Regions from separate parts of the Kribbella endophytica genome, predicted to be linked through region 2. Evidence: riboswitches for the same ligand, from Rfam matches in the RefSeq annotation. Region 2 holds a riboswitch; the other holds the start of a gene.
The links. Region 2 has a riboswitch for S-adenosylmethionine ahead of ACYVIO_RS23165 (aminotransferase class V-fold PLP-dependent enzyme). Riboswitches for the same ligand answer to the same signal wherever they lie in the genome.
Positions count from the first base shown of each region.

Region 1 (9,156 bases), on a different contig from region 2:
TCTGGCAGAACAACACCCCCGACCAGATCGTGATGGGTCTGCCCGACCACACGGCCGTCCCGCTCGACAAGGGCGACACGATCTTGCTCTACACCACCCGCAAGTTCTCCACCGATCGCCTGAAGAAGCTCACGTCGGCCTGCGAGCTCACCCCGGTCGAGCACGCCCGCTCCCGCTTCCGCCGCACCCGCCGCCCGAGCCCCTTCGGCCTCGACCTGATCCTGCTCGCCCCCGGCACCGCCCCCACCACCAGCTCCCTGGCCGACGACATCTGGCGATGAGCACCCCATCCGGTACGCCGGGAAGCCCCGGCGCCGAGCGAAGCGAGGGCGGGCGCGGAGCCTCCCGCCCTCAAGTACCGGCCACCGACAAGAGCACCGCACCTGACGCACCGGCGGGTGACAAGCGGATCAGCGCCCCCGAGCGTCGCATCGCCACCGCGCGCCTGCGCGTCCTCGGGCGCCTGCGCAAACTCACCAAAGCGTTGCCCGAGGCAACCAACCGGACCACCTGGGCGGCGTACCGCCGTACCGTCGTCTCGGTCGTCAGCTACGGCCTCCTGGCCGTCGCGTTCGTGCTCGGCGTGATCTGGTTCTTCAAGCCCGACAACAGCCGCTGGGAACCGGCGGTCAACTCACTCACCCTGATCGCCGGCCTGACCGGCATCTTCGTCGAACGCCTCACCGCCGCCGCCGAACGCCGCAGCGAGGTCCTCCGCGCCGTCGCCGAGGAACTGCAGGAGAACACCAACCTCCTCGCCGACGAACGCTTCTCACCCACCCCACCGAGCCACCGCCAGGTCTACCCCCGCCTCGTCGTCTCGGCGGTCGACCTCGCGCTCGTCTCCGGTGCCCTCGGCCTGCACCGCGACGCCGAGCTCGTCGGCCTGCTGCACCGCTGGCGCGACACCGTGCACCTGTTCAACCGCCGCCTCGACCTCACCGAGATCAGCACGTTCTCGAGCACGATCACCAGCGCCGAGCTCGCCGCGTTCCATCGTGCGCTCAACCACGAGAACAGCTACTTCGCGACCACACGCCAGATGCTCGAGACGCTGCTCGCCCGTCTACCCAAGGACGCCTGACGGCCGGATCACCGTCACACCCGCCGGCGTACCGGCCGACAACTCGTCGAGAGCAGCCGGTACGTCGTCCAGTGTGATCGTCCGCGTCACCAGATCAGCAGGCTTCAGTACGCCGGACGCCACCAGCTCCAGCATCTCCGGGTAGGTGTGCGCCGCCATCCCGTGGCTGCCCAGCCACTGCAGCTCCTGCCCGATCACCCGCGACACATCCAGCTGTACGCCGTCCGGCAGCAGCCCGACCTGCAGATGCCGTCCCCGCGGCCGCAGTACCCGCAACGCCTGCTGCACGATCTCGTTGGACCCGAGCGCATCCATCGTCACCCTCGCGCCGCCGCCGGTCAGCTCCCGGATCTCCTCCTCAGCCTTCGGCCCCGCGACCACGGTCTCCGCAGCGCCGTACTTCCGCGCCAGCTCCAACGCCCCAGGATTGGTGTCCACGGCAACCACCCGGGCCCCGAGCGCCGCCGCGATCATCACCGCCGACAGGCCCACACCCCCGCACCCGAACACCACGACGTCCTCGCCCGCCTGCACCTTCCCCACCTGATGCACCGCCCGGAACGAGGTCGCGAACCGGCACCCCAACCCCGCCGCCGTGTCGAACGACATCCCGTCCGGCAACCGCACCAGGTTCACCGCGGCGAACGGCAGAGCGACGTACTCCGCGAACGATCCCCAGTAGTTGAACCCGGGCTGCAGCTGGTTGGGGCAGACCTGGTGGTTCCCCTCCAAGCACTGCTCACACTCCCCACACGCGCAGATGAACGGTGTCGTCACCCGATCCCCGACGGCCCACCCCTGCACCCCGTCGCCCACCGCGGCAATCGTCCCCGCCACCTCGTGCCCCGGCACATGCGGCAGCACGATGTCCGAGTCGTGCCCCTGCCACCCGTGCCAGTCACTGCGGCACAACCCGGTCGACTCGACCTTCAGCACCACCCCACCCGCAGCAACCTCAGGCTCCGCAACCTCTTGCACCGTAGGCAGTACGCCGTACCGCTCAACCACAATCGCTCGCATCCCGCCATCCTCAGCGACAACGCCCCTGACCGCCACCCGGCCCTAGGATCACCTCATGTTCCGAACAGCCGGTCCCGGTGACTTCGAGGCGATTGCCGGGCTCTACCAGCAGCTGCATCCGGACGAGCCGCTTTTGACGGACCGTTCGGGGTTCGACCGGATCATCGCCTCGGAGTCGTTCCGGTTGTGGGTGCTCGAGGTGGACGGCGACGTGGTCGCGACGACGTACCTGAATCTTGTCCCGAACCTCACGCGCGGCAGCAGGCCGTACGCCGTGGTCGAGAACGTGGTCGTCGACAAGAGCCGGCGCGGGACCGGGCTGGGCAAGCAGGTCATGGCCGGCACGCTGCAGGCCGCCTGGGACGCCGGGTGCTACAAGGTGATGCTGATGACCGGCTCGAAGCGTGAGTCCACGCACGCGTTCTACCGCGCGTGCGGGTTCCGCGACGACGTGAAGCAGGCGTTCCAGGCCCGACCACCGGCCTAGAAACACCGAAGCACCCCTCCGATCGAGGGGTGCTTCAGCGGAAAGAAGTGTTCAGCAGCCGCCGGCAACGGCTGGGATGATCGAGACCTGCCCGCCGTCCTTGATCGCCGTCTGCAGACCCTCGGAGAAGCGCACGTCGTCGTTGTCGACGTACACGTTGACGAAGCGGCGCAGCTCGCCCGCGTCGTCCAGCACCCGGCTCTTGATGCCCGGGTACGACGAGTCGAGCGACTCCAGCACCTCGCTCAGGGTCGAGCCTTCGACGGAGACCTCGGACGCGCCCTGGGTGTAGGGCCGCAGGATGGTCGGGACGCGGACACTGACGCTCACTGCAGACCTGCCTTCACGAAGGCGTCGTACGACGCGGGAATGGTCACCTTCGGGCCGACCCGGTCGGCCACCGCGTCGAGCGTCTTCAGCCCGTCGCCGGAGTTGATGATCACGGTCTCGGCCTCGGGGTCGAGCTGCCCGGTCTCGATCAGCTTCTTCAGCGTCGCGACGGTCACCCCGCCCGCCGTCTCGGTGAAGATGCCCTCGGTCCGGGCCAGCAACTGGATGCCCTCGACGACCTCTTCGTCGCTGACGTCCTCGATCACACCACCGGTACGCCGGGCGACGTCGAGCACGTACGGCCCGTCGGCCGGGTTGCCGATCGCCAGCGACTTCGCGATGGTGTCCGGCTTGACCGGCTTGACCACGTCGTGGCCGTCGCGGAACGCCTGCGCCACCGGCGAGCAGCCGGTCGCCTGCGCGCCGTAGATCTTGTAGTCGGTCGCGTCGACCAGGCCCAGCTTGCCGAGCTCGGTGAAGCCCTTGTCGATCTTGGTGAGCTGCGAACCGGACGCGACCGGGATCACGACCTGCTGCGGGATCCGCCAGCCGAGCTGCTCGGCGATCTCGAACGCCAGCGTCTTGGAGCCCTCGGAGTAGTACGGCCGGACGTTGACGTTGACGAAGGCCCAGCCCTCCTCCTCACCGGCGATCTCGGAGGCGAGCTTGTTCACGTCGTCGTAGTTGCCCTCGACGGCGACCAGAGTCCCGCCGTACACGGCGGTGGTGATGATCTTGGGGCGCTCGAGGTCCTTCGGGATGAAGACGACCGAGCGGATGCCGGCGCGAGCGGCGGCCGCGGCGACGGCGTTGGCCAGGTTGCCGGTGGAGGGGCAGGCGAAGACCTTCATGCCCAGCTCACGGGTGGCGCTCAGGGCACTCGCGACCACACGGTCCTTGAAGGAGTGCGTGGGGTTGCCCGAGTCGTCCTTCACCCAGAGCTTGCGCAGTCCCAGCTCGCGGGCCAGGTTCCCTGCGTCGATCAGCCGGGTGTAGCCCGGCTCGGTGTTCGGGTAGCTGGCCACGTCGACGGGGACGGGCAGCAGCGGCTGGTAGCGCCAGATGTTCTTGGGGCCGGCCTCGATCTGTTCGCGGGTGATCGTCGGGAACTCGTACCCGACCTCCAGCGGACCGAAGCACTCCATACACGCGTAGAACGGGCCGAGCTCGGACTTCGCGCCGCAGGCACGGCAGCTGAGGTGCGTACCGTTGCCGAAGGCCCCTTCACGGATCGTGTGCGGGGTGGTGGCGGTCTGGCTCATGGAGAGGTTCCTCCTCATCTTCCCCGGGCGCCGGATCTCGGCGTGGGACGGATTTGGCACCGGTCCGCCGCGAGCACCCCAGGACGGGGCCTCCACGGGGAGGGTTGCCGGGACTTCAACGGGCCGTTTCCCTCAGTCCCTCTGGATGAGCAGGTTCGAGGTTACCCAATCGGGTCCATATTGTGTCCTGTGATCCCACTATTCGAGACGTCGGATCTCAGTTCGTACGACGCTCGCGGAAGGTCTTCCGGTACGCCGAGGGCGACGTCTTCACACTCCTGGCGAAGTGGTGCCGGAACGTCACCGGCGTCGCGAACCCGGCCGCCAGCGCGATCTCCTCGACCGGCGCGTCCCCGGTCTCCAGCATCGCGAGCGCGGCCTGGATCCGCTGGGCGATCAGCCACTTGGCCGGCGTCGTACCGGTCTCGCGGGTGAAGTGCCGCAGGTAGGTCCGCGGCGACAGCCCGGCCTCGCGCGCGAGATCTGGTACGCCGATCGGCTCAGCCAGGTGCTCGAGCGCCCAGCCGAGGCTGCGCGCGACCGGCGCGTCGACGGGGTCGGGTGGCATCGGGGACTCGATGTACTGCGCCTGCCCGCCTGATCGGTAGGGCTGGATCACCAGGCGGCGAGCGACCGCGTTCGCGACGGCGGCGCCGAGGTCCTTGCGGACGAGATGCAGCGCGAGGTCGAGACCGGCGGCACAGCCGGCGCTGGTGAGGACGTCGCCTTCGTCGGTGTAGAGCGGCTCGGGGTCGACGAGGATCGCCGGGTAGCGCTCGCGCAGTTGGCCGGCGTACCGCCAGTGCGTGGTCGCGCGGCGGCCGTCGAGAAGTCCGGCGGCGGCCAGGGCGAAGGCGCCGGAGCAGATCGAGACGATCCGGGCACCGCTCTGGTGTGCGCGTTGCAGAGCCTCGATGAGCTGGGGGGAGATGACCTCGGTCGGGTCTTTGACGCTCGGCACGACGACGGTGTCGGCGGCGGCGAACTCGTCCAGCCCGTACGGCGTGGAGAGCGTCGCGCCACCGATCACGCGGACCGGGTCGGGGGTCTCGGTGCAGATCTTCAGGTCGTACCAGGGCTCGTCGATGTCGGGCCACGTCAGGCCGAACACCTCGATCACGATGCTGGTCTCGAACGCGGTCATCTCGTCGTACGCGAGCACGGAGACGGTTCGTTGCGGCATGTCTAAATCTTAGCGGTCGGCGTCTTCTACGCCACTTCTGCGGCGGCGCCGAGGCTCGGAGGATGGAGTCATGTTCGAGAAGCTGAAGGATTTCGTTGCTGGGATCAACGCCGCGTCGGCCGTCCGGCACGGGGTTGAACCGCCTGCTCGGACGCGCAACCGCCCGGCACCGGCGTACGGGCCGGCTCCGCGGGTGCGCGGGCGAGTGCCGCGGGACCGCGGCCAAGCGTCGCGGTGCAGACTCGTCGTCCCCGACGTGCACCACTGACCAACTTCGCCGGCCACGCGTGTCGCCGCCGTCGGCCCGGAGGTTGGCCGGTGCTGCACGTCGGGCTCAGGCCTCGCGGCGGCGTTCGAGCATTCGCATCAGCGGGGTCGCCGCGATGCCGTGTACAACCACGCTGAGCACGACGGTGAACCCGACTGTCGCCCACAGCCAGGGCAGGTCGTCGGCAAAGTCCGACCCGGCGTACGCGAGGTAGAAGATCGAGCCCACGCCGCGGACGCCGAACGACGCGGCGACCCAGCGCTCGGAGCGGCGCATCGGGGTCTTGTGGAGGCTGAGCCAGGCGGTCAGCGGGCGGATGACGAGAATCAGCAGACCGCCGAGCGCGATGCCGGTCAGGTCGAGAGGCTTCAGCAGCCCGCCCGTCACGGCGACGCCGAGCAGCATCAGGATTCCCCAGGTCAGGATGTGTTCGAGCTGCTCGAGGAACCCGTGCAGGTCCTCGTGGAAGTCGTGCCCGCGTTCCTCCGCACGCAGGGTCAGCGCGGCGACGAAGACGGCGAGAAACCCATAGCCGTGCAGCACTTCCGCGAGGCCGTAGACGCCGAGCGTCATCGCCAGGGCGAGCACGGGTTCGCGGGAGTCCGCCAGCCGGAAGCTCGGCGACGGCGCTGAGAACGCCATCCGCCCCAGCAACCAGCCCGCACCGACACCGATCGCGACGCCGATCACCGTCTTGCCGATGAGATCCCAGGCCACCCACTCCAGCGCCCAGTCGCCGAGCGCGCCTTTGGTCGCGGCGAAGATCGCCAAGTAGACCAGGGGAAACGCCAGCCCGTCGTTCAACCCGGCCTCGGAGGTCAGCGCAAACCGAACCTCGTCGTCCTCCTCCGGCTCGGCCCCTTCACCCGTCGTAGGGCCTTGCACCTGTACGTCGGACGCCAGCACCGGATCGGTCGGCGCCAACACAGCCCCCACCAGCAGCGCAACCGCCGGCGCCAACCCCAGCAACCACCCCAACCCCGCGACCGCGGCAACACAAGCCGGCATCGCCACGAACAGCAGCCGCCAGGTGACCTTCCACCGCCGCCACCCGATCGGCCGATCAATCGCCAGCCCGACCCCCATCAGCGCGACCAGGATCGTCAGTTCCGCCAGATGCTCGGTCAACCCAGGCTCGGCGATCGGGCTCAACTTCCCCCGATCCACCACAAACCCCAGCAACAACCCCGCCCCGAGAAACGCGATCGGCGCCGACACGGCGTACCGCCGCAACAACCGAGGCAACACAGCCCCCACCAGCAGCGCCAACCCCGCCACCAGATAAAGCCCGTCCCCGTCAATCCGCATGATGGGAACCTAGTGCCCACCCACAGCCCCCCGACCCGCCCCACTCCGGGTGACCCGCGACACCTGCCCGCCGCCCGATCCGCCCCACACCGGGTGGCCCACGACACTCTGGGCGGGCGCCGCGGGCTTCCCCCATCCCCACGCAGACCCCCCTTCCAGTCACAACCCCACCGGCTGGCCTCCCGCGCGCGGTCCACCCCCACCCGGCGACCACCCCACGCAGCACCACCACCCGGCGACCACCCCACCTCGCCGACCACCGCACCCGGCTCCGCGCCCACCCGGCGTCACTCGCGTGCACCTGTTGCCTAGCCAGCACACCCAACTCCTACCGGCCGACGCGGCCTCAGCCACAGGCCGCGTCCTCGGCCGCATGACCGCCGTGCTCAGCCGGTGGGGTGCTTGTCGTCTGGTGCAGGTGGCTGCGAGGCACGCGGCTGACCGGTGTGGAAGCCGCGCGGGGCCAGTGGCCTGCGGCTGAGGCCGGCTGGGATGCGGCCGAGGACGCGGCCTGTGGCTGAGGCTGCTGCGGCCGGAAAGAGCTTGGGTGGGATGTCCAGGCAGCAGGTGTGCACGGGTGGGGCAGGATCCTCCCGCGGGTGCTGGCCCTGGGCGAGCCCTCCCGCGGGTGCTGGCCCTGAGCGAGCCCTCCCGCGGGTGCTGGCCCTGAGCAAGCCCTCCCGCGGGCACCGCGCTGAGCGAGCCCTCCCGCGGGCACCGCGCTGAGCGAGCCCTCCCGCGGGCACCGCGCTGGGCGAGCACTCCCGCAGGTGCCGGCGCCTGCCCTACTCCCCCCGGTTCACCGGAGGCGGTGGGTGGCTCCGGGGGTGTGGGTGGGGAGGGACTTGCGGGGGCCGTAGCGGGGGTGGGCGATGCCGGCCAGGCCGAGGAGGGCTTGGACTCGGTAGCGGTGGCCTCGGTAGGGCTCGATGAGTTCGGCGGTGCCTTCGTCGTCCAACTCTTCGCCGGTGAGGGCGTAGGAGACGTTGCGGGAGACGTGGTAGTCGGCGAACGAGAAGGCGTCGGCGTCGCCGTGGGCTCGTTGGCGGACTTCGGCGGCGGTCCAGACGCCTACACCGGGGAGGGACCTGAGGCGGCGTTCGATCTCCGCCGAGTCCGACAACTCCAACGTGCGTTCCAGAGCGCGAGCACGGGTGGCGGCGGTGATGACCACGCGGGAACGCCGGCCTTCTACTCCGGCTCGGAGCCATTGCCAGGACGGGATGAGACGCCATTCCTCAGGTGACGGCGGGACCATCAGCACGCGCCCGTCAGGAGCGACCGGCCCGGGCGCTGGTTCGCCGTACTCGCGCAGCAGCAACCTCCAGCCCCGGAAAGCTTCCTTCCCGGTGACGACCTGCTCGATCCCCGCGGCGGCCATCGCCTCGAAGACAGCGCGCGTCCGCGGCACCCGGAAGTGCGGGAACCGCCGCGCCGCATCCACCAGCGCCCGATGCTCGGCCAACGGCGAAAACCCGTCCCACGAGTCCGCCTCGCCCAGCAGCTCCGGCACCCCGTCCAGCGCCCACGCGGAACCAGGCCCCCAAGCCTCAGCCTCCACCTCGGCAAGCGCCGTGTACGGCGTCAACCGCAGCAGCACCGGCCCATCCGGAGTCCGCGTCGCCCGCCGGACGGTCCGCCGTCCAGGGTCGACCACGTACGCCGGATCCCCCGGCCCCTTCCGCAACCCACCGATCACCTGGTGCGGATCCACCGGACGCCCGGGCCGCCAGCGTCGTACCACCGAACTCACGCCCACCATCCTGACGCATCCCGCCGACAAACCCCCGTCCGAAGGGCAATACTGGCTCATGACCGCCGCGCAGAAGCTCAAGCTGGTGGTGAACTTCGTCAACCTCTCCACCCTCGCCGGCTTCCTGATCGCCCTGATCGGCCGCGCGAAACTCAGCCGCGGCCCGCGAGGCCTGTACTACGCCAACGGCTACAAGCTCGGCTTCCCGATCGCGAACGCGTTCACCGTCGGCAACGTCGTACTCACCAAGAACGACCGCGCCTACCTCGACGCCCACCCGATCCTGGTCAAGCACGAGGAACGCCACTCCTGGCAGTACTTCTGCCTGATCGGCCTGCCGATGCTCCCGCTGTACGTCCTCGCCGTCGCCTGGTCCTGGGCTCGCACCGGCTGCCCCGCCTCCCGCAACCCGTTCGAACGCCTGGCAGGCCTCAAGGACGGCAACTACACCGAGCACCCGC
Region 1 is NZ_BAAGUR010000001.1:2,692,467-2,701,622, reverse strand. It holds gene ACYVIO_RS12915 (L-histidine N(alpha)-methyltransferase) at 1-281, shown strand, start outside; gene ACYVIO_RS12910 (hypothetical protein) at 278-1,084, shown strand; gene ACYVIO_RS12905 (zinc-binding dehydrogenase) at 1,067-2,104, opposite strand; gene ACYVIO_RS12900 (GNAT family N-acetyltransferase) at 2,160-2,591, shown strand; gene ACYVIO_RS12895 (ubiquitin-like small modifier protein 1) at 2,643-2,921, opposite strand; gene thrC (threonine synthase) at 2,918-4,183, opposite strand; SAM riboswitch class I at 4,195-4,335, opposite strand; gene ACYVIO_RS12885 (helix-turn-helix domain-containing protein) at 4,401-5,366, opposite strand; gene ACYVIO_RS12880 (hypothetical protein) at 5,437-5,634, shown strand; gene ACYVIO_RS12875 (cation:proton antiporter) at 5,701-6,942, opposite strand; gene ACYVIO_RS12870 (DNA-3-methyladenine glycosylase family protein) at 7,742-8,704, opposite strand; gene ACYVIO_RS12865 (hypothetical protein) at 8,754-9,156, shown strand, end outside.
Region 1: it holds a riboswitch for S-adenosylmethionine, as region 2 does, so the genes downstream of both, thrC (threonine synthase) here and ACYVIO_RS23165 (aminotransferase class V-fold PLP-dependent enzyme) in region 2, are expected to answer to the same signal.

Region 2 (9,156 bases):
GGCGTTCCCTGCTCATGCGCTGATCGTCCCTTCTCCGGTCGGTGTCTCCATCATCGGCCCTGCCACAAGGCCCGGACCAGCGTCGCTGAGTTGTCAGTCAGTTCGCCTCCGCGTCACGCGGCAGTCACCCGCGAGGAGCACCTTCGGACCCATGAACCTGAGCCGCCGCCAGCTCTTGGCCGTTTCCTCCGTGGCGGGCGCTTCGCTCGCCGTACCGGGTGTCGCTTCCGCCGCCGTACCGTCCGTCGTACGCCGGGACCGCCCGGCCCTGCCGTCGGGCCTGATGAGCGGGGACGTCACCGCGAACTCCGCCGTCGTGTGGTCGCGCACCGACCGCCGCTCCCGCCTCGTCGTCGACCTGACCGGCAACGGCCGCTTCGACCGGGCGATCCGGCTCCGCGGCCCGGTCACCGGGCCGGACGACGACTTCACCGCCCAGTTGCCGCTGAAGGGCCTGCGGCCGGGCCAGCGCTACGACTACCGGGTGTCCTTCGAGGACGCCTACGGTCGCCGCGGCGAGAGCCTCGAGGGATCGTTCAGTACGCCGGGCCGCAACCGCGGCGTCAGCTTCGTCTGGACCGGCGACACGGTCGGCCAGGGCTGGGGCATCAACGAGGACTTCGGCGGCATGCTCGCCTACCGCGCGATGCACCGCACGCGCCCGGACTTCTTCCTGCACTCCGGCGACAACATCTACGCCGACGGCCCGATCGAGGCGTCGGTGAACGTTGCCGACGGCACGGTGTGGAAGAACGTGGTGACCGAGGAGGTCTCCAAGGTCGCCGAGACGCTGGCCGAGTACCGCGGCCGGTACAAGTACAACCTGCTCGACCACAACCTGCGGGACCTGTACGCCGACGTACCGATCGTCAGCCAGTGGGACGACCACGAGACGCTGAACAACTGGTACCCGGGCGAGATCCTGACCGACGACCGGTACACCGAGAAGCGCGTGAACGTGCTCGCCCAGCGGGCGAAGAAGGCGTTCCTGGAGTACCTGCCGATCGCGCACCAGGGCGGCAAGGAGCGGATCTACCGCAAGGTCAGCTACGGCCCGCTGCTCGACGTGTTCTGCCTGGACATGCGGACCTACCGCGGCGCGAACCCCGCGCCGGGTGTCGCGGGCCCGGTTGCGATGCTGGGCGCCGAGCAGGCCGCCTGGCTGGTCCGCGAGGTCGCGTCGTCGAAGGCGGCGTGGAAGGTGATCGCGAGCGACATGCCGCTCGGCGTACTGGTTCCGGACGGCGATCTGATCGAGGCCGTCGCGAACGGCGTCGCCGGTGCGCCCGGTGGCCGCGAGCACGAGATCGGGTGGGTGCTCAGCCAGTTCAAGCGCCGCAAGGTGAAGAACACGGTCTGGCTGACCGCGGACGTGCACTACTGCGCCGCGCACCGCTACGACCCGGCGAAGGCCACGTTCACCGACTTCGACCCGTTCTGGGAGATCGTCGCCGGGCCGGTCAACGCCGGCACCTTCGGGCCGAACGCGCTCGACCCGACGTTCGGGCCGCAGCTGGAGTTCGTCAAGGCGGCCGACTTCCCGAACCAGCCGCCGAGCGGGGGCAACCAGTTCTTCGGGCACGTCGAGATCGACCCGCGCAGCGAGGTGTTCACGGTGTCGCTGCGGGACCTGTACGGCACGGTGCTCTGGCGCAAGGACCTCCCGCCGGCGGGCCATCGCTAGGGAAAACCGTCGGCTCTGCGGGCCGGTGCCTCGGTAGGTTGGAGCCCATGAGCGCCGAGTACCCGCAGAGCCGCCGCGACGACGTCGTCGACACCTTGCACGGCCGGGAGATCGCCGATCCGTACCGCTGGCTGGAGGATCCGGACTCCGCCGAGACCAAGGAGTGGGTGACGCGGCAGAACGCGTTCACCGAGGCCGAGCTGTCGTCGTACGGCGAACGGCCGTGGTTCCAGCAGACGATGAGCAAGATCCTGGCGCGGCCGCGCGCGGGTGTCCCTGTGCGCAAGGCCGGCTGGTACTTCGTCGGTCGCAACGACGGCACCCAGGCCCAGGACGTCGTGTACGTCGCAGAGTCGCTCGACGAGCTGCTCGCCGGCGGTCGTGTGCTGATCGACCCGAACACGCTGTCCGACGACGGCACCGACTCGCTCGGCACCTTCACGGTCAGCCCGGACGGCAAGTACTTCGCGTACGGCATCAACGAGAGCGGGAGCGACTGGATCACGTTCCGGCTGCTCGACATCGCCACCGGCTCGCCGGTCGACGACGTGGTCGGCGAGGCCAAGTTCAGCGAGGCGACCTGGCTGCCGGACTCCTCGGCGTACCTGTACGTGCACTACCCGTCGGGCGGACGCAGCGAGGGGACCGAGACGCGTGCACTCGGCGCCGGCGAGCTCAAGCTGCACCGGGTCGGCACGCCGCAGAGCGAGGACGAGCTGGTCCTGCGGCTGCCGAACGAGCGGCTCTACTTCGACGTCGACGTGACCGAGGACGACCGGTACGTCGTACTGCACATCTTCGAGGGCACCGACCCGCGGACCCGGCTGTGGCTCTACCCGCTGGTGGACGGCGGTCTCGGTGAGCCGGTGAAAGTGATCGACGAGTTCGCCTACGAGGCGTTGTTCGTGCGGATGTCCGGCGACCGGCTGATCCTGCGGACCGATCGGGACGCGCCGCGTGGGCGGGTGGTCTCGAGCGACTTGTCCGGATCGTTCGAGGACGTGATTCCGGAGAGTGCGGCGACGCTGATCGAGGTGCGGGGGACCGCGGCCGGGCTGGTCACGGTGTCGCTGGTGGACGCGCAGCCGGTGGTCACGCTGTACGACGTCTCAGGCGGCAACGCGCGGGTCGTCGAGGTCGGTGCTGGTGGACTGGTCGGGCTGAATGCTTCGGTGAAGTCTGACGAGGTGTTCGTCGGCTTCTCCACCTCTGTCGAGCCGACTGTTGCCTACGTGGTGGTCGACGGGGCTGTGCGAGCACTGCCCGAGCTGGTGCCGGCGGGTGCGTCGTACACGCCGCCCTCTGTTGTGGTTGAGCGGCGGGTTGAGCCCAGCCGTTCGGTGCCTTACTACGTGATCAGTCGCAGCGACCTGGCTCTGGACGTGCCGCGGCCGACGCTGCAGTGGGGGTACGGCGGCTTCCGCATCCCGGTGTTTCCCGATTACCGGCCGGGCTGGGCGGCCTGGCTGGCTGCTGGGGGAGTGCTGGTCGTCACCAACCTGCGGGGCGGTGGTGAGTTCGGCAGCGAGTGGCACGAGGCAGGGCGGCTGGCGAACAAGCAGAACGTGTTCGACGACTTCATCGCGGTCGCTGAGCACTTGGTGGCTGATGGGGTGACCACACCGGCGCAGCTGGCGATGCACGGCCGCAGCAACGGCGGCCTGCTGGTCGGAGCGGTGATGGCGCAGCGGCCGGACCTCTTCGCCGTCGCACTGCCTGGCGTCGGCGTACTGGACATGCTGCGCTTCCATCTGTTCACAGTGGGAGCGGGCTGGGGGTCGGACTACGGTCTGCCCGACGACCCGGCCCAGTTCGAGGACCTGCTGGCCTACTCACCACTGCACAACCTGCACGACGGTACGGCGTACCCGGCCACGCTCGTGGTCACCGGTGACCACGACGACCGGGTGGTGCCGCTGCACAGCCACAAGTTCATCGCCGCGCTGCAGCACGCGCAGGCGGGGGACGCTCCGGTGCTGAGCAGGATCGAGGTCGACACCGGCCACGGATTCGGGAAACCCGCTGCCATGGTCGCCTCGGAGTGGGCCGACCTGCTGGCGTTCGCCGCTCACCACACAGGTCTTTCACCGGAGTAGAGCTGACTCCCCGAGCGGTGGGGAGGTCGTTTCAGCGCGTCGGTCAGTGGCGGGGGTTCACCAGATCTGGGGAGCCACGAGGTCGCGCGGGTCGTCGGCCGGCTGGCAGCCGTGCGCGGACTCCTCGTAGTCCCGGGTCAGGCCCTTGGTCGCCAGCGTGCGAACCGCGGTGACCAGGCGGTCCACGTGCTCGCGGCTCGTGCCGAGGCCGAGGCTCGCGCGGACCGCCGTGGCGTGCTCGGGGGAGTCCTGCAGCAGGTGGCCGACCAGCGGGTGCGCACAGAACTTGCCGTCGCGGACGCCGATGCCGTACTCGGCCGACAGCGCCGCGGACACCAGCGTCGAGCTGATGCCCTCGATGGTGAAGCAGACGGTGCCGACCCGGTCGGCGTCGGCGCCGAACACGTCGTACGTCGTGACGCCGGCGATCTGGGCCAGGCCGGTGCGGAGCCGGGCGAGCAGGCTGCGCTCGTGCTGCTCGATCGCCTCGCGGTGCTGGCTGATCGCGGCGCACGCGGCGGCCAGGGCGATCGCGCCGATGACGTTCGGCGAGCCGCCCTCGTGGCGGGACGGGCCCTCGTTCCAGACCGTCGCGTCGGCGGTGACGGAGGCGGTCGCGCCGCCGCCGTACAGGTAGGGGTCGGCCGCGTTGAGCCAGTCGGCCCGGCCGATCAGCGCGCCGGCACCGTACGGGGCGTAGAGCTTGTGACCCGACAGGCCGACCCAGTCGACGTCCAGCTCGGCGATGTCGACCTCGCGGTGCGGAGCGAGCTGGGCGGCGTCCAGGCAGATGCGGGCGCCGTGGGCCCGGGCGACAGCGGCCAGCTCGGCGATCGGGAAGATCTCGCCGGTCACGTTGCTCGCACCGGTCACGACGACCAGCCGCGGGCCCTCCGGCGCTTGGCGCAGTGCGTCGGCGACAGCGGTGACGGCACCGGCAGTGGTGGACGGAGCCGCGAGCCGGACGGTCCGCTCGGCCGGCCAGGGCAGGAGGGCCGCGTGGTGCTCGGACTCGAAGACGATCACGGTCGCGTCGGCGGGCAGTGCCTTGGCGAGCAGGTTGAGCGCGTCGGTGGTCTGCCGGGTGAAGATCACCTGGTCGTCCTCGCGGGCACCGACGAACGAGTGCACCTCGGCGCGGGCCCGCTCGTACCACTGGGTGGTGATCCGGGAGGCGTAGCCGTTGCCGCGGTGCACCGACGCGTACGACGGCAGCGCCGCCTCGACCGCACGGCGTACCGACTCCAGACACGGCGCGCTGGCGCCGTGGTCGAAGTTGGCGTAGTCGGTGACCCGGCCGTCGGCCAGCGGGACCAGAAGGTCGGCGCCGACGGTGGCGGGGATGCTGCCGGTGGTGAGCCGGGTGACGGCCTGACGCGTCGCCGTGGCGTTGGCCGGCTCGAGGATGGAGAGGATCGACATGCTGCTGCTCCCGGTGGTCCGCACTTGCCGAACGGGGTGTCCGCACGGCCTGGTCCTCACCCGGGGCACCCCACCGCGGTGGAGGGTTGCCGTCCAGCTAGCCGGGGCTTGTCGCTGGCTCTCATGACCTGCCCAAGACGATAAGCAACGGACCGGTGGATGCGCTAGCAGCTATCTCGCTTTCTGAGATTTCCCGCCACATCGTGAGATGGGCTTATTGGGATGCGGTCCGGGCGGGCGATCGGAGAGGATGCGCGGATGACTTGGACCGCCCCTGCCGTCGAACGGCCGACCGGATCGCTCGTGGCTCCTGAGCGCGAGCTGCTGGCCGGCTACCTGGACTTCTACCGACACACCCTGCTCTACAAGTGCGCGGGCCTGAGTCCTGAGCAGCTCGCCCGGCGCAGCGCTCCGCCGTCGACGCTGTCGCTGCTGGGCCTGATCAGGCATGCGCGGAAGGTCGAGCGGATCTGGTTCCGGATCCACTTCGCCGACGTACCGGCCGAGCCGGTCTTCGATCCGGCGCTCGGCAAGGACGCGGACTTCGAGCAGATCGACGCGGCCGAGGCGCAGGCGTCGTACGAGGCTCTGGTCGAGGAGTGGAAGCTCTCCGACGAGGCGGCCGCGGGGCGGTCGCTGGACGATCGGTTCACGTTCTCGGGCGAGGAATCGTCGCTGCGGATGATCTACATCCATCTGATCGGGGAGTACGCGCGGCACTGCGGGCATGCCGACCTGCTGCGCGAGCATCTGGATGGTGTGACCGGGGCTTGATCGGTCGGCCCCGACGGTTGCTTTGAGCCCCTAAGCGCCTACGCTGCGGCCGTGCCTTTCCCGCTGGCCCACCCGGCCGCCGTCCTCCCGCTGCTGCGGCACCCGTTCGTGCCGGCGGCGCTGGTGGCCGGCGCGCTCGCGCCCGACCTGCTCTACATCGGGCCGCTCTACACGTTCGCGACCCGCTACATCCACGGGAACTTCACGCTGACCCTCACGCACGAGTTCACCTCGGCGTTCTGGCTGGACCCGCTGCTGGCGCTGCTCGCTCTGCTGGTCTACCAGCTGATCCTCCGGCGTCCGCTGATCGCGCTGGCTCCGCCGTCGCTGGCCGGTCGGCTCGCTGCTCCTCAGCGGCTGAGTGTGCTCTGGACTGTCGTCTCGGTGTTCGTCGGCGGCCTGACCCACGTGGTGTGGGACTCCTTCACCCACGGCGACGGCTACTTCGTCCAGCACTGGTCGTTCCTCAGTACGTCGATCACACCGACCTGGGACGTCAACCGAGTCCTCCAGTACGTCAGCAGCATCGGCGGCGTACTAGCTGTCGCCATCTACCTGGTGATCTGGTGGCGCCGCACCACCGCTCGGCCGGTCGGGAACGGCCTCGCGCCTGCTGCCCGGTACGGCGTACTGGCTGCTGCCTGCGTCCTGGCGCTCGCCTTCGCCGTCGTCGCCGTACGCCGTGCTTCTGCTGACTCGGACGACGCTCTGGTCGGCGAGGCCGTCGTACGGTTCACACTCACCGGCCTGGCTTCCGGTGCCGTCGCGGCCCTGGTCCTCTACGTGCTGGTCTGGCAGGCGCTCCGGCTTCGCCGTACCTGATCAGATCCGGGCGCCGAGCAGCTGCACGTTGTTCCGGCCGTAGCGGTCTCTGGGCAGTGCTACCTCGCACTTCCCGGTCCCGATGCTGCACCGGATGATGCCGACCGGAGTGTCCTCCCCGGTATCGACCACCATCAGCAGGTGGTCGTCGTCCTCGGCCACCGCCATCACGAACTGGACGCCCACCCACTGCCGCCGTACGTGGCCAGAGTTCGCGTCCAGCGCCGCGGTGAACTCCTCGGCCCCGCTGCCACGAAAGTCCTCGCTCGCCACAACGGTCCGGTCGTCAGGCGTGAACCCGTCCAGCGAGTAGTCACAGGTCCGGAACCGCCGCTTGCCGGTCTCGAGCTCGGTGACCGCGCTGCAGAAGGTCTGGGCCGCACCGCTGATGAAGTCGGCCGCTGCGGTGCCTGCCGTGTTGAGCCCCTCGAGCCCGTGGACGGTCTTGATCGCCGTCACCTTCCCGGACTTGGAGTCCCACCGGTAGTACGTCTCCGGCGCCGGGTATCCCTTGCCCTCGGCACTGAAGTAGACGAGATCACCGCGTACGGCGAGCACCTGCGTGCGCCCGTACTCCGGCCGCTTCAACGACCGCTGGACCAGCTCGGAGTCCCGCGAGTCGACCCAGTAGATCGCGCTCTGGCCGGCCACGGCGTACGCGGCGAGGTCCTCCTCGGCCGACGCCACCAGGCTGCTCACATTGGCGACCCGACCGGGACTGAACGCCTCGGAGTACGGCTCGACCCGCCGGAGCTCGGTCGTCACGTCGCCGGTCTCGAGGATCGCGAGCAGACCGCCGCCGAAGCGCACGACCTGCTGGATCGGCTCCTTGCCTGGCACAGTCGCGACCGGGCCGGTGCCGCCGCGTACGACGCGGTCGACCAGAAAAGCCATCTGCGGCAGCTGGCCAAGGGGGAGCTTGGCGAGGTCGACCTTCACGTCGGTGGGCGTCGACGCTGAGGCCGACGGCGTCCCGCTGAGCGGACCGGCGGCACTGACACTGTCGTGCGGAACCCTCCGGACCGCCAGCGTGGCACCCGCGGTCACCGCCGCCACCGTCAGTCCGGCCACCAGCATGATCAGCCGAACTCGTACGTTCTTCACCTCGGTACGCCCACCTTCGTCTCGACCCCCGCCAGGTCGGATGCCCGCCACGCCCATTTGGTTCGCCCGCGACCAGCTTTTGCCTGCGAACCGCCCCGCCGAACGACGCTACACGGACGGCCTTCCGCCCTGCCTGACCCTGCTGGGGTGAGCCTTCGGCCTCGGCCCTCTCTCCCTCCGCCTCCGCCTCCGCCTCCGCCTCCGCCCTCCGCCTCCGCCCTCCGCCCCCGCCTCCGGACCGCGGCCCCCGGCCCTCGCCTCCTGGCCCCCGGCTCCGGCTCCAGCCTCCCGGCTCCGGCCCCGCCCCCGGCCTCCACCCTCCTCCCTCCTCCCTCCTCCCTCCTCCCTCTCTTCCTCATTTCTTCCTGCTTCCCTCCTCCCCACCGGTGGGAGAGCTGCGCTGTGACGCGACGGATGGGGCAGCGTGACCGGCGTGTGACACGTGTGACTCGAGTGGTCCTCGGGGTAGCCTGCTAGACATGGCGACCCGCACGTCTTCCCCGGCGCGGGCGCAGAAGTCGGCAGCCAAGCGCCCGAGTACGGCGCGTTCGGCAGCCGGTGGACGCTCCCGTCCGTCAGGCGCCCAGAAGCGTGGGCAGAGCGCGAAGCGCGGTGGTAGCACCGCCGCGCGGACCAGCACGCCCAAATCCGGCGGGGGAGCAGGCCCGTTCGCGGCCGCGATGATCGCCATCGGCCGCGGGCTGGTGAAGCTGTGGCTCGGCTTCGCCCACCTGCTCGGCAGCATCGTGCGCGGCGTCGGCAACGGCGCCCGCGACCTCGATCCCGCGCACCGCCGCGACGGCGCCGGCCTCGGCCTGATCGGGCTGGCCGTGATCGTCGCGGCCGCGATCTGGTGGACCCTGCCCGGCGCGGTCGGCAACGCGATCCGCACGGTCGTCAGCGGCAGCGTCGGCATGCTCGGCTGGGCCGTGCCGCTGATGCTCCTGTTCATCGCGCTGCGCACCCTGCGTCACCCGGACCGCAACGGCCCGGCGGGACGCCAGGTGATCGGCTGGACGGCGATCTCACTCGGCATCCTCGGCCTGGTCCACATCGCCCACGGCATCCCGCGCCCGAGCCAGGACGGCGACATGCCGCTCCAAGAGGCCGGCGGTGCGATCGGATACGTCGTCTCGTCGCTGCTGTCCGACCTGCTGACGTCGTACGTCGCCTCACCGCTGCTGGTGCTGCTGTCGGTCTTCGGCGCGCTGGTCGTCACCGGGACGCCGATCTACGCCATCCCGCTCCGCGTCC
Region 2 is NZ_BAAGUR010000002.1:1,002,943-1,012,098, forward strand. It holds gene ACYVIO_RS23150 (GAF domain-containing protein) at 1-16, opposite strand, end outside; gene ACYVIO_RS23155 (alkaline phosphatase D family protein) at 152-1,684, shown strand; gene ACYVIO_RS23160 (prolyl oligopeptidase family serine peptidase) at 1,732-3,780, shown strand; gene ACYVIO_RS23165 (aminotransferase class V-fold PLP-dependent enzyme) at 3,838-5,202, opposite strand; SAM riboswitch class IV at 5,218-5,331, opposite strand; gene ACYVIO_RS23170 (DinB family protein) at 5,461-5,976, shown strand; gene ACYVIO_RS23175 (DUF4184 family protein) at 6,028-6,798, shown strand; gene ACYVIO_RS23180 (hypothetical protein) at 6,799-7,902, opposite strand; gene ACYVIO_RS23185 (FtsK/SpoIIIE family DNA translocase) at 8,382-9,156, shown strand, end outside.